DNA from 2 places in the Luteimonas vadosa genome. Region 2 is predicted to be linked to the other one. Evidence: predicted binding sites of a transcription regulator. Region 2 holds the regulator's gene; the other holds the start of a gene.
The links. The regulator HrcA, encoded in region 2, represses chaperone genes, less so after heat shock. The targets are predictions, from matches to a motif close to TTNGCACTCNNNNNNNNNGAGTGCNAA.
Positions count from the first base shown of each region.

Region 1 (7,888 bases), on a different contig from region 2:
AGTCGCCCTTGCCGTCCTTGACGTTGTTGAGCACGACCGAGGGCTCCTCGCCGCAGTTGGCGACGATTTCGCGCAGCGGCGCTTCCATCGCGCGCTTGGCGATGTTGATGCCGTGGGTCTGGTCGACGTTGTCGCCCTTGAGCTCGCCGATGGCCTGCAGCGCGCGGATCAGCGCGACGCCGCCGCCCGGGACCACGCCCTCTTCAACCGCCGCACGCGTGGCGTGCAGGGCGTCCTCGACGCGGGCCTTCTTTTCCTTCATCTCGATCTCGGTCGAGGCGCCGACCTTGATCACCGCCACGCCGCCGGCCAGCTTGGCCACGCGCTCCTGCAGCTTTTCCTTGTCGTAGTCCGAAGAGGTGTCCTCGATCTGCGCCTTGATCTGCTTGATGCGGCCTTCGATGCCGCTGGACTCGCCGGCGCCGTCGATGATGGTGGTATTTTCCTTGGTGACCTGGATCTTCTTGGCGCGACCGAGGTCGTTGATGGTCGCCTTCTCGAGCGTCAGGCCGACTTCCTCGGAGATCACGGTGCCGCCGGTGAGGATCGCCATGTCCTCCAGCATCGCCTTGCGGCGGTCACCGAAGCCCGGTGCCTTGACCGCGACCACCTTGACGATGCCGCGGATGGTGTTGACCACCAGGGTCGCCAGCGCTTCGCCCTCGACTTCCTCGGCGACGATCAGCAGCGGCTTGCCGGCCTTGGCCACGCCCTCGAGCACCGGCAGCAGGTCGCGGACGTTGGAGATCTTCTTGTCGTGCAGCAGGATGAAGGGATCGTCCAGCTCGGCCGACATCGACTGCTGGTTGTTGATGAAGTACGGGCTCAGGTAGCCGCGGTCGAACTGCATGCCCTCCACCACGTCCAGCTCGTTGTCCAGCGCCGAACCTTCCTCGACGGTGATTACGCCTTCCTTGCCGACCTTCTTCATCGCGTCGGCGATGATGTTGCCGATGGACTCGTCGCTGTTGGCCGAGATGGTGCCGACCTGGGCGATGGCCTTGTCGTCGGCGGTGGGCTTGCTGATCTTCTTGAGCTCGTCCACCGCGGCGACCACTGCCTTGTCGATGCCGCGCTTGAGGTCCATCGGGTTCATGCCGGCGGCGACCGCCTTCATGCCCTCGCGGATCAGCGACTGCGCCAGCACGGTGGCGGTGGTGGTGCCGTCACCGGCGTTGTCGGAGGTCTTGGAAGCGACTTCCTTGACCATCTGCGCGCCCATGTTCTCGAACTTGTCGGCAAGCTCGATTTCCTTGGCGACGGAGACGCCGTCCTTGGTGATGGTCGGGGCGCCGTAGCTCTTCTCGAGCACGACGTTGCGGCCCTTCGGGCCGAGGGTGGCCTTGACGGCGTTGGCCAGGGCGTTGACGCCGCGCAGCATCTTCGCGCGCGCGTCTTCGCCGAAACGGATTTCCTTGGCGGACATTGCAGTTACCTCGATAGGGAGTCAGTAAAAGGGGGAGCGTCGTGCGGCGGGACGGCTCAGCCGATGACGGCGAGGATGTCGTCTTCGCGCACGATCTTGTATTCGGTGCCTTCGTGCTTGTAGGCGCTGCCGGAGTACTGGCCGTAGATGACCTTGTCGCCGACCTTGATCTTCGGGGCGCGCAGGCTGCCGTTGTCCAGCGGCTTGCCCTCGCCGACCGCGACCACTTCGCCCTTGGTGGGCTTTTCCTTGGCGTTGTCGGGAATGACGATGCCACCGGCCGTGACTTCGTCGGCTTCGATGGGCTTGACGACCACGCGGTCGTAGAGCGGCTTGAGATTCATTGCAACCCTCGCAAGTAATTGATTGGTGGAAGAAAAAAGATCAAGAGGCGGTGAAGCAGGGCGCGGATGCTAGCAGTCGGGAGTGCCGAGTGCCAAACCCGCGGGCACGAAAACCCGGCGCGGGCCGGGGATGCCCGTGACATGGGTACGGCCGTGGGCGATTCAAGGGGCGGCAGTCGAATCGTCGGCGGGTAGTCGCGCCGCGTCGGACCCCACTGGCGCTTCGCTCGAGGGAACCAGCCCGGCGCGACCGACCGGTAGAATCCCCGCATGCCGCCTGCACCCGCCGTCAGCCTCGTCTATTGCACCTGCCCGGACGCCGCCACGGCCTCGCGCCTGGCCGAGGCGGTGGTCGAGGAGCGGCTGGCCGCCTGCGTCAACGTGCTGCCGGGGCTGCGCTCGGTGTACCGGTGGCGGGACGCCGTGGAGCAGGCCGACGAGATCCTGCTCCTGGCCAAGACCGGCAGCGACCGCGTCGCCGCCCTGTCCGCGAGGCTGGCCGAACTGCACCCCTATGAACTGCCCGAGGTCGTCGCGGTCCAAGCCAGCGGCGGCTCGGCCGCCTACCTTGCCTGGGTCGCCGACGCGTCCCGCCCCGGAGCCAGTCCACGGTGAACCCATCGTCCGTCCTGCGCCGCGCGTTCGCGGCATTCGCGTTGTGCGCGGCCCTGGCCTGCCCGCAGGCCGTCCAGGCCGCGGTCGACGAGGACGAGCTGCTGCCGGTCGACCAGGCCTTCGTGCTGCGGGCCGAGTCCTCGGCCCGCGACCGCATCGTCGTGGCCTTTACGATCGCCGAGGGCTACTACCTCTACCGGCACCGCACGGCGGTCGAGGTGGTCGGCGGCGGATTCGACGCCGGGACGCTGCAACTGCCAACCGGCAAGCGCTACACCGACGAATTCTTCGGCGATGTCGAGACCTACCGCGGGCAGCTGCGCGCGGTGCTGCCCGGCGAGGCCGCCGCCGGCGCGCGCCGGGTCCAGCTGCGGATCAAGTACCAGGGCTGCGCCGATGTCGGGGTGTGCTATCCGCCCCAGGTGCGCACCGTGCAAGTGGACCTCCCGGCCGCTGCCGCCGGCGCGGGCGCGGCGCCGCGCGCCGATGCCGGCTTCGCCGCGCTGGGGCGGTCGCTCGCGACGCCATCGGCGTCGCCGCTTCCGGGGGCGCGGATCGCCGGTGCCACCGACCCCCTGCCACTTCCGCCGGAACAGGCCTTCGGGTTCGAAGCCATCGCCGGCGACGGCAACACCTTGCTGCTGCGGTTCACGCCGGCGCGCGGTTATTACCTGTACCGCGACCGGACGGCGCTGAAGCTGGACCAACCCGGCATCGCCCTCGCCAAGCCGCGCTGGCCGCGGGGCGAACAGCACTACGACGAGCACTTCGGCAACGTCGTGGTGTATTTCGACCAGGTCGACGTGCCCGTGCCGCTGCGCCGCGCCACCGGTCAAGCGCGGACCGTGGTGCTCACGGCCACCTTCCAAGGCTGCCAGGACGACGGCATTTGCTACCCGCCGATGACCCGCACCGTGCGCATCGCGCTGCCGGCGGCCGCCGTCGGTACCGCCGGCGCCGATGCCGCGGGGATGGACGCGACGACGTCCGCGCCGACGCCGGCTGCCGGCCAAGGCACCGGGATCCCGCTGGCCGGGACGCCGGAAGGCTTGGCGGGAACCACGCCCGCCGACGACGCGCCAGGCGCATCCATCGACGCCGGACCCGGGCCCGCCGGGGAGGACAGCGATGCTTCCACGCCTGCCGCCGGGGACGCCAGCGCAGGCCTCGCCGACGACAGCCGCCTGGCCGCATCCCTGTCCGGTCCGGGACGCTGGTGGGCGCTGCTGGGTTTCTTCGGTGCCGGCCTGCTGCTGGCCTTCACGCCCTGCGTGCTGCCGATGATCCCGATCCTGTCCGGGCTGATCGCCGGCGCCGGCACGCGGCTGGGCACCGGGCGCGCGCTGCTGCTGTCGTTCGTCTACGTGCTGGCCAACGCGCTGGTGTTCACCGTCGCGGGCGTGGTCGCGGCGCTGCTGGGCGCCAACCTGCAGGTGGCGTTCCAGACGCCGTGGATCATCGTGCTGTTCGCGGGCCTGTTCGTGGCGCTGGCGCTGTCGTCGTTCGGCTTGTACGAGCTGCAACTTCCGCAGGCCCTGCGCGCGCGCCTTGGCGCGGTGACCGAGCGCCAGCGGGGCGGTTCGCTGGCCGGCGTCGCGGCGATGGGCGCGCTGTCGGCGCTGATCGTCGGGCCCTGCGTCGCGCCGCCGCTGGCCGCGGCGGTGCTGTACATCGGCCAGAGCCAGGACCCCGTATTCGGCGGCGCGGCGCTGTTCCTGCTCGGCATGGGCATGGGCGTGCCGTTGCTGGCCTTCGGCGTCGCGGCCGGCCGCGGCATGCCGACCAGCGGCCCGTGGATGACCGCGGCGCAACGCGTGTTCGGATTCGTGTTCCTGGGCCTGGCGGTGTGGATGCTGTCGCGCATCCTGCCGGGCCCCGCGACGCTGGCGCTGTACGGCCTGTTGGCGCTGGCCGCGGCGGCGGCGTCCTTCTCGGCGCTGTCTCGTGCGCAGGGCGACCGCGCGCGCTGGCTGGCACGATTCGCCGGGCTGGTGCTGGCCGTGGTCGGCGCTGCCGAACTGCTGGGGGCGATGGCCGGCGGACGCGACCCGCTGCAGCCGCTGGCGGGTGCCTTCGGCCAAGGGGAAAACCGCGAGCTCCCCTTCCGCACCATCAAGTCGCTGGCCGACCTCGATCGCGAGGTCGCCGCGGCGCGGTCGGCCGGCAAGCCGCTGCTGTTCGACTTCTACGCGGACTGGTGCGTGGCCTGCAAGGAAATGGAGAAATACACCTTCACCCGGCCCGAAGTGCACGCCGCGCTGGCCGACTTCGTCCTGCTCAAGGCCGACGTTACCGCCAACGACGCCGTGGACCAGGCGCTGATGAAGCGGCTTGGCATCATCGGGCCGCCGGCCACCCTGTTCTATGCCGATGGCCGCGAGCGCCGGGAGCTGCGACTGTTCGGCTTCGAGAAGGCCGAACCCTTCGTCGCGCGCGTCCGTCGTGCCGGCACCGCGCCCTGATGCGGGGCAGCGGCAAGGTCCTGCTGGTCGCCTTCGTGGCCGCGACGCTGGGCGTGGTCGCCGGCTTCGCCATCCACGGCCCGGGGCCGTTGCTGCGGACCGAATGGGGCCAACACGTGGTGCAATCGGCCATCGACCTGGTCACGCCGGCACCCCCCGGCGGGCTGGCCGTCGCCACCCGGGGGCAACCCGTGCCGGCGATCCCCGTCCGCCTCCTGGACGGCGGCCGCGTGGTGCTCCCGGCCGACTTCACCGGCCGCCCCCTGCTGGTGAACGTGTGGGCCAGCTGGTGCGGGCCCTGCATTGCCGAAATGCCGGAGCTGCAACGCTTCTCCGTCGAACAAGGCGACAACGGCGTGCAAGTGGTCGGTATCGCGCTGGATGAAGAGGACGCCGTGCGCGCCTTCCTGGCGCGGGTGCCGGTGAGCTACCCCATTGCCGTGGACGCCCCGGGCCCCGGCGATGCCGGTGTGCAGCTCGGCAACCGCCGCGGCGTGCTGCCCTATTCGGTGCTGATCTCGGCCGAGGGCCGGTTGCTGAAGCAGCAGATCGGGCCGTTCGAGGCCGGCGAAATCGACGCCTGGGTCCAGCCCTGACGCCGGCCGGCCTGGTTAGAGCCAACACTCAAACAACCGATTAAAACGGCGGAATTCGGCGAAACTTCGTCGATCTGGACAGTATCTGCACTTTCCAGCAAACTGGCCGCCCTGTTCCCGGCCTCCCTCGCGCATGGCGAAGCTGCTGGTCCTTCACGGGCCCAACCTCAACCTGCTTGGCAGCCGCGAGCCCGACGTCTACGGCCGGGCCACCCTGGCGGAGATCGACGCCGACCTGTCCGCGCGGGCCGAGGCGGCGGGCCATGCCCTCGCCTCCTTCCAGTCCAATGCCGAACACGCCCTGGTCGAGCGCGTCCACGCCAGTCGCGAGGAAGGCATCGCGTTCCTGCTGGTCAACCCGGCCGGGTTCACCCACACCTCGGTGGCGCTGCGCGATGCGCTGGCCGCCGTCGCGATCCCCTTCATCGAAGTCCACCTGTCCAACCCGCATGCGCGCGAGCCCTTCCGCGCCACCAGTTATTTCAGCGACCTCGCCGTGGGCGTGGTCTCCGGTTTCGGTCCGCTGTCCTACGGGCTGGCGCTGGCCGCGGCCATGCAGCGCCTGGACCGGCGCGACCCCTGACCTGTTTTCCTTGACCGAGCGCGCATCCGGCCACGGATGCCGACGACACCAACCGAGGCCCCCATGGACCTGAGAAAAATCAAGAAGCTGATCGACCTGCTGGAGGAGTCCAACCTCTCCGAGATCGAGATCAAGGAAGGCGAGGAGTCAGTGCGCCTGGCACGCACGCCCGCCGGCGGCCACGTGGTGCACGCCGCGCCCGCGATGCATGCCCCGGCACCGCAGCCGATGCCGATGCAGTCGCCCGTCGATGCCGCGACCGGCGGCAGCCCCCGCGCCTCGCACGGCGACGGCGATGCCGGCTCCGGGCAGCCCCTGCCCGACGGGCACGTGGTGCGCTCGCCGATGGTCGGCACGTTCTACACCTCGCCCGCGCCGGACAAACCGCCCTTCGTCACCGTCGGCCAGTCGGTCAAGGCCGGCGAGACGCTTGGCATCATCGAGGCGATGAAGATGTTCAATCCGATCGAGGCCGACGTGTCCGGCACGGTCAAGAGCATCCTGGGCGAGAGCGGGCAACCGGTCGAATTCGACCAGCCGCTGTTCGTGATCGGCTGAGGCGGCCGGCATGCTCGACAAGGTCGTCATCGCCAACCGCGGCGAGATCGCGCTGCGCATCCTGCGTGCCTGCCACGCGCTGGGCATCCGCACCGTCGCCGTGCACTCCACCGTGGACCGCAACCTCAAGCACGTGGCCATGGCCGACGAGTCGGTGTGCATCGGCCCGGCGCCGTCCAAGCAGAGCTACCTGGACATGGCCAGCATCATCGCCGCGGCCGAGGTCACCGACGCGCAGGCCATCCATCCCGGCTACGGGTTCCTGAGCGAGAACGCGGACTTCGCCGAGCGGGTCGAGCAGTCCGGGTTCGTGTTCATCGGGCCGAGGGCCGAGACCATCCGCATGATGGGCGACAAGGTCGAGGCCATCCGGGCCATGAAGGAGGCCGGAGTGCCGTGCGTCCCCGGCAGCGACGGCCCGCTGGGCGACGACACCGAGCAGAACCAGAAGATCGCCCGCGACATCGGCTACCCGGTGATCGTCAAGGCCGCCGGCGGTGGCGGCGGTCGCGGCATGCGCGTGGTGCATACCGAGGCCGCGCTGGCCAACGCCATCTCCACCACGCGGCAGGAAGCGCAGGCCGCGTTCGGCAACGACATGCTGTACATGGAGAAATTCCTCGAGAACCCGCGCCACGTCGAGATCCAGGTGATCGCCGACGGCCAGGGCAACGCCGTGCACCTGGGCGAGCGCGACTGTTCGATGCAACGCCGCCACCAGAAGGTCGTCGAGGAGGCGCCCGCGCCCGGCATCACGCCGGAGCTGCGCGCCGAGATCGGCCAGGTCTGCGTCGAGGCCTGCCTGCGCATCGGCTACCGCGGCGCGGGCACCTTCGAGTTCCTGTTCGAGGACGGCCGTTTCTACTTCATCGAGATGAACACCCGCATCCAGGTCGAGCACCCGGTCACCGAAATGGTCACCGGCATCGACCTGGTGCGCGAGCAGCTGATGATCGCCGCCGGCAACAAGCTGTCGTTCACCCAGGACGACGTGGTGCTGACCGGCCACGCCATCGAGTGCCGCATCAACGCCGAGGACCCGGACACCTTCATGCCCTCGCCCGGACTGATCGAGCACTTCCACGTTCCCGGCGGCCCCGGCGTGCGCGTGGACAGCCACATCTACGAGGGCTACCGCGTGCCGGCCAACTACGACTCGATGATCGGCAAGCTCATTGTCCACGGCATGGATCGCGAACAGGCCGTGGCCCGCATGCGCGTGGCGCTGAGCGAAATGGTCGTCGACGGCATCAAGACCAACGTCCCGCTGCAGCAACGCATCCTCACCGACCGCGGCTTCCAGG
Region 1 covers NZ_BAABJY010000001.1:990,896-998,783, reverse strand. Annotated here, with positions in the region: gene groL (chaperonin GroEL) at 1-1,426, opposite strand, end outside; gene groES (co-chaperone GroES) at 1,483-1,770, opposite strand; gene cutA (divalent-cation tolerance protein CutA) at 2,041-2,385, shown strand; gene ABD970_RS04525 (protein-disulfide reductase DsbD) at 2,382-4,847, shown strand; gene ABD970_RS04520 (TlpA family protein disulfide reductase) at 4,847-5,443, shown strand; gene aroQ (type II 3-dehydroquinate dehydratase) at 5,577-6,026, shown strand; gene accB (acetyl-CoA carboxylase biotin carboxyl carrier protein) at 6,090-6,584, shown strand; gene accC (acetyl-CoA carboxylase biotin carboxylase subunit) at 6,595-7,888, shown strand, end outside.
Region 1: a site for HrcA is predicted at 1,840-1,866, ahead of groES (co-chaperone GroES). Genes of this name have one in related genera too.

Region 2 (7,888 bases):
CACCGGCAAGATCATCGAGTTCGAAAGCGCCGAGATCGAGAAGCTCCAGCGCCAGATCGCCGAGCAGCACGGTTTCGTGCTCGAGGAACATTCGCTGGTCCTCTACGTGCGCAAGAAGCGCTGAGTCCCACGCGAACCCCGCTTGGCGGCCGGTTCAACCGGCGTTCTGCAACAGTCGCTGCGCCGCGGCGCGGGCCTCGTCGCTGACCTCCACGCCGCCCAGCATCCGCGCCAGTTCTTCCTTGCGCTGCGCGGGATCCAGCCGTTGCACGGCGCTCTGGGTGACCCCCGTGGTGGCGGCCTTGCTGACTCGGTAATGGGCGTGTCCCTGGGCCGAGACCTGGGGCAAGTGCGTGACGCAAAGGACCTGGCAACGCTCGCCCAGGGACCGCAACTTCTGGCCGACGATCTCGGCGACCGCGCCACCGATGCCGGAGTCGACCTCGTCGAACACCATCGTCGGCACGGGATCGTGTCCAAGCGCCGCGACCTCGATCGCCAGCGAGATACGGGACAGTTCGCCGCCCGAGGCGACCTTGCGCAGCGGGCGAGCGGGCTGCCCGGCGTTGGCGGACACCAGGAATTCGACCCGTTCGGCCCCCAGCGGGTCGGGGCGGTTGGCCGGGGTCGTTTCGAAGGCGATCTCGAAACTGCCCCCGCCCATCCCGAGCTCGGAGACCAAGTTGCTGGTCGCCTTGGCCAGCGCCTTTGCCGCCTTTTGCCGGGAGCGGGTCAATGCCGACGCGGCTTCGCGCCAGGCGTCCATGGCAGCCGCGATTTCCTGGTCCAGGACCCTCAGGCGGGTCCCGGCGGTGTGCAGGGTATCGCGCTCGGTGGCGAGGGCGTCGCGATGCTCCGCCAGCGATCCGGGCGGCACCCTGTGCTTGCGGGAAAGCTCGTGGAGGCGCGCGATGCGGCCTTCGAGGGCCTCGAACCGGGCCGGATCGACGTCCAGGTCGGCGCGGATGCGCTCCAGCAGGGCCGAGGCCTCGTCAAGCTGGATCGCGGCGGCATCGAGCATGTCATCGACTTCGCCCAGGCGCGGCTCGTGTTCCTGGAGGCGGTCGAGACCTGCGCGAAGCCGCTGCAGTTGCGCGGGCAAGGCGGGAGCGGCATCGCCACCGATGCAGGCCAGGGCATCGTCGCAACCCGAGATCAGGCTCGCCGCATGCGCCTGGCGGCGATGGTCGGCCTCCAGGTCGGCAAGGCTCTCGGCCGACAGGTTCTCACGGTCGAGCTCGGCCAGCTGGTGGTCGAGCCATTCGATCCGTTCCGAGACGTCGCCCCGCCTGGACAGTGCGTCGCGTTCCTCCAGCAGCGCGGTCCAGCGCCGGGCGGCATCACGGACCGCATCGAGCAAGGGGGTGTGGCCGCCATGGGCATCCAGCAGGGCCAGTTGGCTTTGCCGGGAAAGCAGGGCCTGGTGTTCATGCTGGCCATGGATCTCGACCAGCAGGCCCGCCAGCTCCGACAGCTGCGACAGCGTCGCCGGGCGGCCGTTGATCCAGGCCCGGGAGCCGCCATCGGCACGCAGCGTTCGGCGCAACACGCAGGCGTCGCCGTCGTCGAATTCCTGTTCGCGAAGCCACTGCACGGCAGGGGGCGACCCCGCCAGGGCGAATTCGGCATGCAGTTCGGCACGCTCGGCGCCGTGGCGGACCATCGCGCTGTCGGCGCGCATGCCCGACAGGAAGCCCAGCGCGTCGACCAGCAATGACTTGCCGGCGCCGGTTTCACCGGAAATCACCGTCATGCCGGGACCGAACTCCAGGTCGGTCCGAGAGACGACGGCGAAATCGCGGATGGACAGGCGCGTAAGCATGGCGCGATTGTGCCCGCTTGCCCGGCACGGTGACAGGGGCGCCGCCACGACGATCGCGCGGCGGGGCGCTTGCGCCCGGCACCCGGGGCGCCTATATGAAGGGCATGGTCAGCAACCGCTCCCCCGACGCCGCGCACGACCTCGACCCCCGCGCCCGCCAGCTGTTGCGCACCCTGATCGGCCGTCACATCCGCGACGGCGAGCCCGTTGGCTCGCAGACGCTGGCCAGGCACGCCGGCCTCGACGTCAGCCCAGCGACCATCCGCAACATCCTCGCCGACCTCGAGGAAGTCGGGCTGTTGTCGGCCCCGCATACGTCCTCCGGCCGCATTCCCACGGCGCAGGGGTACCGCGTCTTCGTGGATTCCCTGCTGCAGCTCAAGCCGTTGCCCGAGGCCGAAGTCGCCCGCCTGAGGCAGCAATTGCCAGCCGGTGGCGGCACGCAATCCTTGCTGGGCTCGGCATCGGAACTGGTGTCCGCGATGACGCACTTCGTCGGCGTGGTGAGCGTGCCCAAGCGGGAGCAGTTCGCCTTTCGCCACATCGATTTCGTCGCCCTGGACGGGCAGCGGGTGATGGCCATCGTGGTGTTCGCCGACAACGAAGTCCAGAACCGCATCGTCCAGGGCCGGCGCAATTACGAACCCGGCGAACTGGAACGGGTGGCGAACTACCTCAACCAGAATTTCGCCGGCCGCCCCCTGGCGGAGATCCGTGCCCGCCTGATCCACGACATGCGCGACGCGCGGAGCGAGATGGAGACCCTGCTGTCGCAATCGGTCGAGCTCGCCGAGCAGGCGCTGGCGCCCGATGGCGACGACATGCTGCTCGCGGGGCAGACCCGCTTGATCGGCGTCCAGGACCTGTCGGACCTGGATCGCCTGCGCGAGCTGTTCGAGGCCTTCGCACGCAAGCGGGAGATCCTGCAGCTGCTCGAGCGCACCGTGCAGGCCCCGGGGGTGCGGATCTTCATCGGCGAGGAGACCGGGCTGGCGCCGTTGGAGGGGGTTTCCCTGGTCACCGCTCCCTATTCCGCGGGCGGCCAGGTCCTGGGCGTGCTGGGCGTCATCGGGCCGACCCGGATGGCCTACGACCGGGTGATTCCGGTGGTGCAAGCCGCGGCCGACGTGCTGGGGGTCGCCTTGAATCCGGAGCGGACAACCCCATAGCTGTCCGGCCGGCGGCGTGACGCCCGCCAAGGAAAACCGGACCAAGATGAGCAACGAACCCCAGCAAGAGGCGGCCGAGGCGGCCGCGCAAGGCGATGACGCACCGGAAACGGCGGTGCAGGACGAGCTCGAAGCGCTCCGTGGCGAGGTCGAGCAGCTGCGGGCGCAGTCGCTCGTGGAACGCGCCGACCTGGAGAACCAGCGCAAGCGGCTGGAGCGCGAGGTCAGCAACGCCTGCCGCTTCGCGAACAAACAGCTGCTGAACGACCTCCTGCCGGTCCTGGACGGGATGGATGCCGCGCTTTCGACGGCAGACGCCGCCGACCCCCTGCGCGAGGGGGTTGAACTCACCCTCCGCGAGCTCAGCCGGATCTCCGCCAAGCATGGACTCGTCGCCGTCGCGCCGCGGCCGGGGGATGCCTTCGACCCGGAACACCACCAGGCGATGAGCGTGATCGAGGCCGAAGGCATCGCGCCGGGTGCGGTCGCGCAGACCTTCCAGAAGGGTTACCTGCTCAACGACCAGTTGTTGCGCCCGGCGATGGTGGCGGTGACGCCCCACGACTGAGCCGGAAGCGGCCCATGGCTTGAACCCTCCGGGCGCGCCCCCAGATAACCCCCATCGGCGGCGAGGCCGCCACGACAGACACGACAGACCAGAGAATTCGAGAGGGAATCCACTATGGCAAAGATCATCGGCATCGACCTGGGCACGACCAACTCGTGCGTGGCGATCATGGAAGGCGGCAAGGCCAAGGTCATCGAGAACAGCGAGGGCGACCGCACCACGCCGTCGATCGTGGCCTACACCAAGGACGGCGAGGTACTGGTCGGTGCGTCGGCCAAGCGCCAGGCGGTCACCAATCCAAAGAACACGTTCTACGCGGTCAAGCGCCTGATCGGCCGCAAGTTCGGCGACGCCGAGGTCAAGAAGGACCTCGACCTGGTGTCCTACGGGATCGTCGAGCACGACAACGGCGACGCCTGGGTGCAGACCAGCGACGGCAAGAAGCTCTCGGCGCAGGAAGTCTCCGCGCGGATCCTCGAGAAGATGAAGAAGACCGCCGAGGCCTACCTGGGCGAGACCGTGTCCGAGGCGGTGATCACCGTGCCGGCGTACTTCAACGACTCGCAGCGCCAGGCGACCAAGGACGCCGGCAAGATCGCCGGCCTGGACGTCAAGCGCATCATCAACGAGCCGACCGCCGCCGCGCTGGCCTACGGCCTGGACAAGAAGGGCGCCGACCGCAAGATCGCGGTCTACGACCTGGGCGGCGGCACCTTCGACGTCTCGATCATCGAGATCGCCGAGGTGGACGGCGAGAAGCAGTTCGAGGTGCTGGCCACCAACGGCGACACCTTCCTCGGTGGCGAGGACTTCGACAAGCGCGTGATCGACTACCTCGTCGAGGAATTCCAGAAGGACCAGGGCATCGACCTGCGCAAGGATCCGCTGGCGCTCCAGCGCCTGAAGGACGCGGCCGAGCGCGCCAAGATCGAGCTCTCCAGCGCCCAGCAGACGGAGGTCAACCTGCCCTACGTCACTGCCGACGCCTCCGGTCCCAAGCACCTCAACATCAAGCTGACCCGCGCCAAGCTGGAATCGCTGGTCGAGGACCTGGTCAAGAAGACCATCGAGCCGTGCAAGGTCGCGCTCAACGATGCCGGGCTGCGCGCCAGTGACATCAACGAGGTGATCCTGGTCGGCGGCCAGACCCGCATGCCCAAGGTGCAGCAGGCCGTGGCCGAGTTCTTCGGCAAGGAACCGCGCAAGGACATCAACCCGGACGAGGCCGTGGCCATCGGCGCCGCGATCCAGGGCGGCGTGCTCGCCGGCGACGTCAAGGACGTGCTGCTGCTCGACGTGACCCCGCTGAGCCTCGGCATCGAGACCCTGGGCGGCGTGTTCACCAAGATCATCGAGAAGAACACCACGGTGCCGACCAAGGCCTCGCAGACCTTCTCCACCGCCGAGGACAACCAGTCCGCCGTCACCGTGCACGTGCTGCAGGGCGAGCGCGAGCAGGCCCGCTACAACAAGTCGATGGCCAAGTTCGACCTGACCGGCATTGAGCCGGCGCCCCGCGGCATGCCGCAGGTCGAGGTGTCGTTCGACATCGACGCCAACGGCATCGTCCACGTGACCGCCAAGGACAAGAAGACCGGCAAGGAGCAGAAGGTCGAGATCAAGTCCGGCTCTGGCCTGTCCGAGGAGGAGATCCAGCGGATGGTGTCCGACGCCGAGGCGCATCGCGAAGAGGACAGGAAGTTCCAGGAGCTGGTCACGGCGCGCAACCAGGCCGACGCGCTGGTGCACAGCGCCCGGAGCGCCATCAAGGACAACGGCGACAAGGTCGGTGGCGAAGTGATCGGCCGCGTCGAGGGCGCGATCGCCGAGGTCGAGACGGCGATGAAGGGCGACGACAAGGCCCAGATCGAGGCCAAGACCACGACGCTGGAGGAAGCGGCGCAGGCCCTGTTCGCCGCGGCGGCCGCGCAGCAGGGGCCGGACGGCGAGGGCGGCGCGGGTCCCGAGGGCGGGGCGCCCTCCGGCGACGACGTGGTCGATGCCGAGTTCACCGAGGTCAAGGACGACGAACAGAAGCAGTAGGCCATGACGGCTGGATCGGCGATCGGAGGAGCGGGGCCTGGCCCGGCTCCTTCGGTCCGTCCGGCCGGCCGTTCCGGGATCCGCCGCCGGCCGCGCCGGTGCTGATCCGCAGCGACGCAACCTCCTCCCGGACCCCCAACTCCCGCCCATGAGCAAACGCGACTACTACGAAGTCCTGGGCGTCGCCCGGAACGCCAGCGAAGAGGAACTCAAGCGTGCCTATCGTCGCTGCGCGATGAAGCACCATCCGGACCGGAATCCGGGCGATGCCTCCGCGCTGGACAAGTTCAAGGAGTGCAAGGAGGCGTACGAAGTCCTCTCCGATGGCGGCAAGCGCCGCATCTACGACCAGCACGGACATGCCGCCTTCGAGCACGGCATGGGGGGCGGCAATGCCGGCCCGGGCTTCGGCGGGCCCGACATGGGCGACATCTTCGGAGACATCTTCGGGAACATCTTCGGCGGTGGCGCCGGCCGCGGCCCGCGCCGCGGCGCCGACGTGGGCTACGTGCTGGACCTGGACCTGGAAGAGGCGGTGGCGGGACTGGAAAAGCGCCTCGAGTTGCCGACCATGGCCGAGTGCGAGCCGTGCAACGGCACCGGCTCGGAGGACGGCAAGCTGGAAACCTGCGAGACCTGCCATGGGCGGGGCCAGGTGCGTTACCAGCGCGGGATCTTCTCCATGCAGCAGCCGTGCCCGCATTGCCATGGCCGCGGCCAGACTTTCCGCAATCCCTGCGCCGCCTGCCGCGGCAATGGCCGGGTCGAGGAAGAAAAGGTGTTGTCGGTCAAGATCCCGCCCGGAGTCGATACCGGTGACCGTATCCGCCTGGCGGGCGAGGGCGAGGCGGGACCGGCCGGGGCGCCTCCGGGCGACCTCTACGTTGAGGTCCGGGTCCGTCCGCACGGGATCTTCGTGCGCGACGGGGACGACCTGCACTGCGAGGTGCCGATCCGCATCACCCAGGCCGCCCTGGGCGACACCGTACGCGTCCCGACCCTGGGTGGCGATGCCGAGATCCGCATCCCCGCCGAGACCCAGACCGGGAAGGTCTTCCGCCTGCGCGGCAAGGGCGTGAAGTCGGTTCGCAGCCGCAGCGCCGGCGACCTGTACTGCAAGGCCGTGGTGGAGACGCCGATCAACCTGACCAACGAACAGCGCGAACTGCTCGATCGGTTCGAGAAGACCTTCACGGGCGAGAACGCCCGCCGCCACTCGCCGCGCTCGAGCACCTTCCTGGATGGAGTCAAAGGCTTCTGGGAGCGCATGGTGTCCTGACACCGCCTGCGCGGGTCTCGCGGGCAGCCCGGTGCAGGCGTGCCCTGCCTTGGTGATGGCTCCGCATCCGCGCTAGAGTGGCCTCGAGGGGGCCATGGTGATGCTTGTTCTGACGTACCGCCGCGAGGAATGCGAGGCCGATCGCGCCATCCGGGCGCGGCGCCCGCTCGAGGAGGGTCGTCTTGGCCGGTGAGCGACGGCTCCGGCTGGTCGCGCCGGGCTTCCGAAGCCTGCAGAAGCGGCTGGACTTCGAACGCAGCCTGACGGCCCTTTCGGCGGCGCTGATGCGCACCGAACCGGACGATCTCGACAGCGTGGTGGAGGACGCCCTCGCCACGGTCGGCACGTTCTTCCAGGTCGATCGCGCCTACCTGTTCGAGATCGACATGCAGGCCGGGCATGCCAGCAATACCCATGAATGGGTGGCCAACGGGATCAGCGCCGAGGCGCAGAACCTGCAAGAAGTGCCGGTCGATACGTACCCATGGCTGATGGCCGAACTGCGCGCGGACCGGGCGATGGTAATGAACGACATCGCCGACCTGCCAGAGGAGGCGGTCAACGAGCGCGAGGAATTCAGGCGGGAGGGAATCCGTTCGATCGCCGTGGTGCCGATCTGGCATGGCGTGGACCTTGCCGGCTTCGCCGGCTTCGACGCCGTCCGCAGGAAAGTCGTTTGGGAGGAGGACTACCTTCTCGGATTGCGACTGCTGGCCCAGGTGCTGGGCAGCGCGCTGCGGTCGCGGTCCCTGGCGCGGTGGCTCAGGCACATGGCCTTCCACGACGCCCTGACCGGGCTTCCCAACCGTGCGCTGCTGGAGGACCGGCTGCAGGCGGCGCTGCTGCGTGCCCGCCGGTACGACTCCGGCCTGTTGCTTGCCATGGTGGACCTCGATGACTTCAAGCTGGTCAACGACCGGCACGGCCATGCCATCGGCGATGCCGTCCTGTGCCAGGTAGCGCGCCGGCTGCAGCAGGCATTGCGCAGCACCGATACGGTGGCCCGG
Region 2 covers NZ_BAABJY010000002.1:590,218-598,105, forward strand. Annotated here, with positions in the region: gene fur (ferric iron uptake transcriptional regulator) at 1-124, shown strand, start outside; gene recN (DNA repair protein RecN) at 155-1,822, opposite strand; gene hrcA (heat-inducible transcriptional repressor HrcA) at 1,927-2,991, shown strand; gene grpE (nucleotide exchange factor GrpE) at 3,038-3,559, shown strand; gene dnaK (molecular chaperone DnaK) at 3,674-5,602, shown strand; gene dnaJ (molecular chaperone DnaJ) at 5,751-6,881, shown strand; gene ABD970_RS08615 (diguanylate cyclase domain-containing protein) at 7,064-7,888, shown strand, end outside.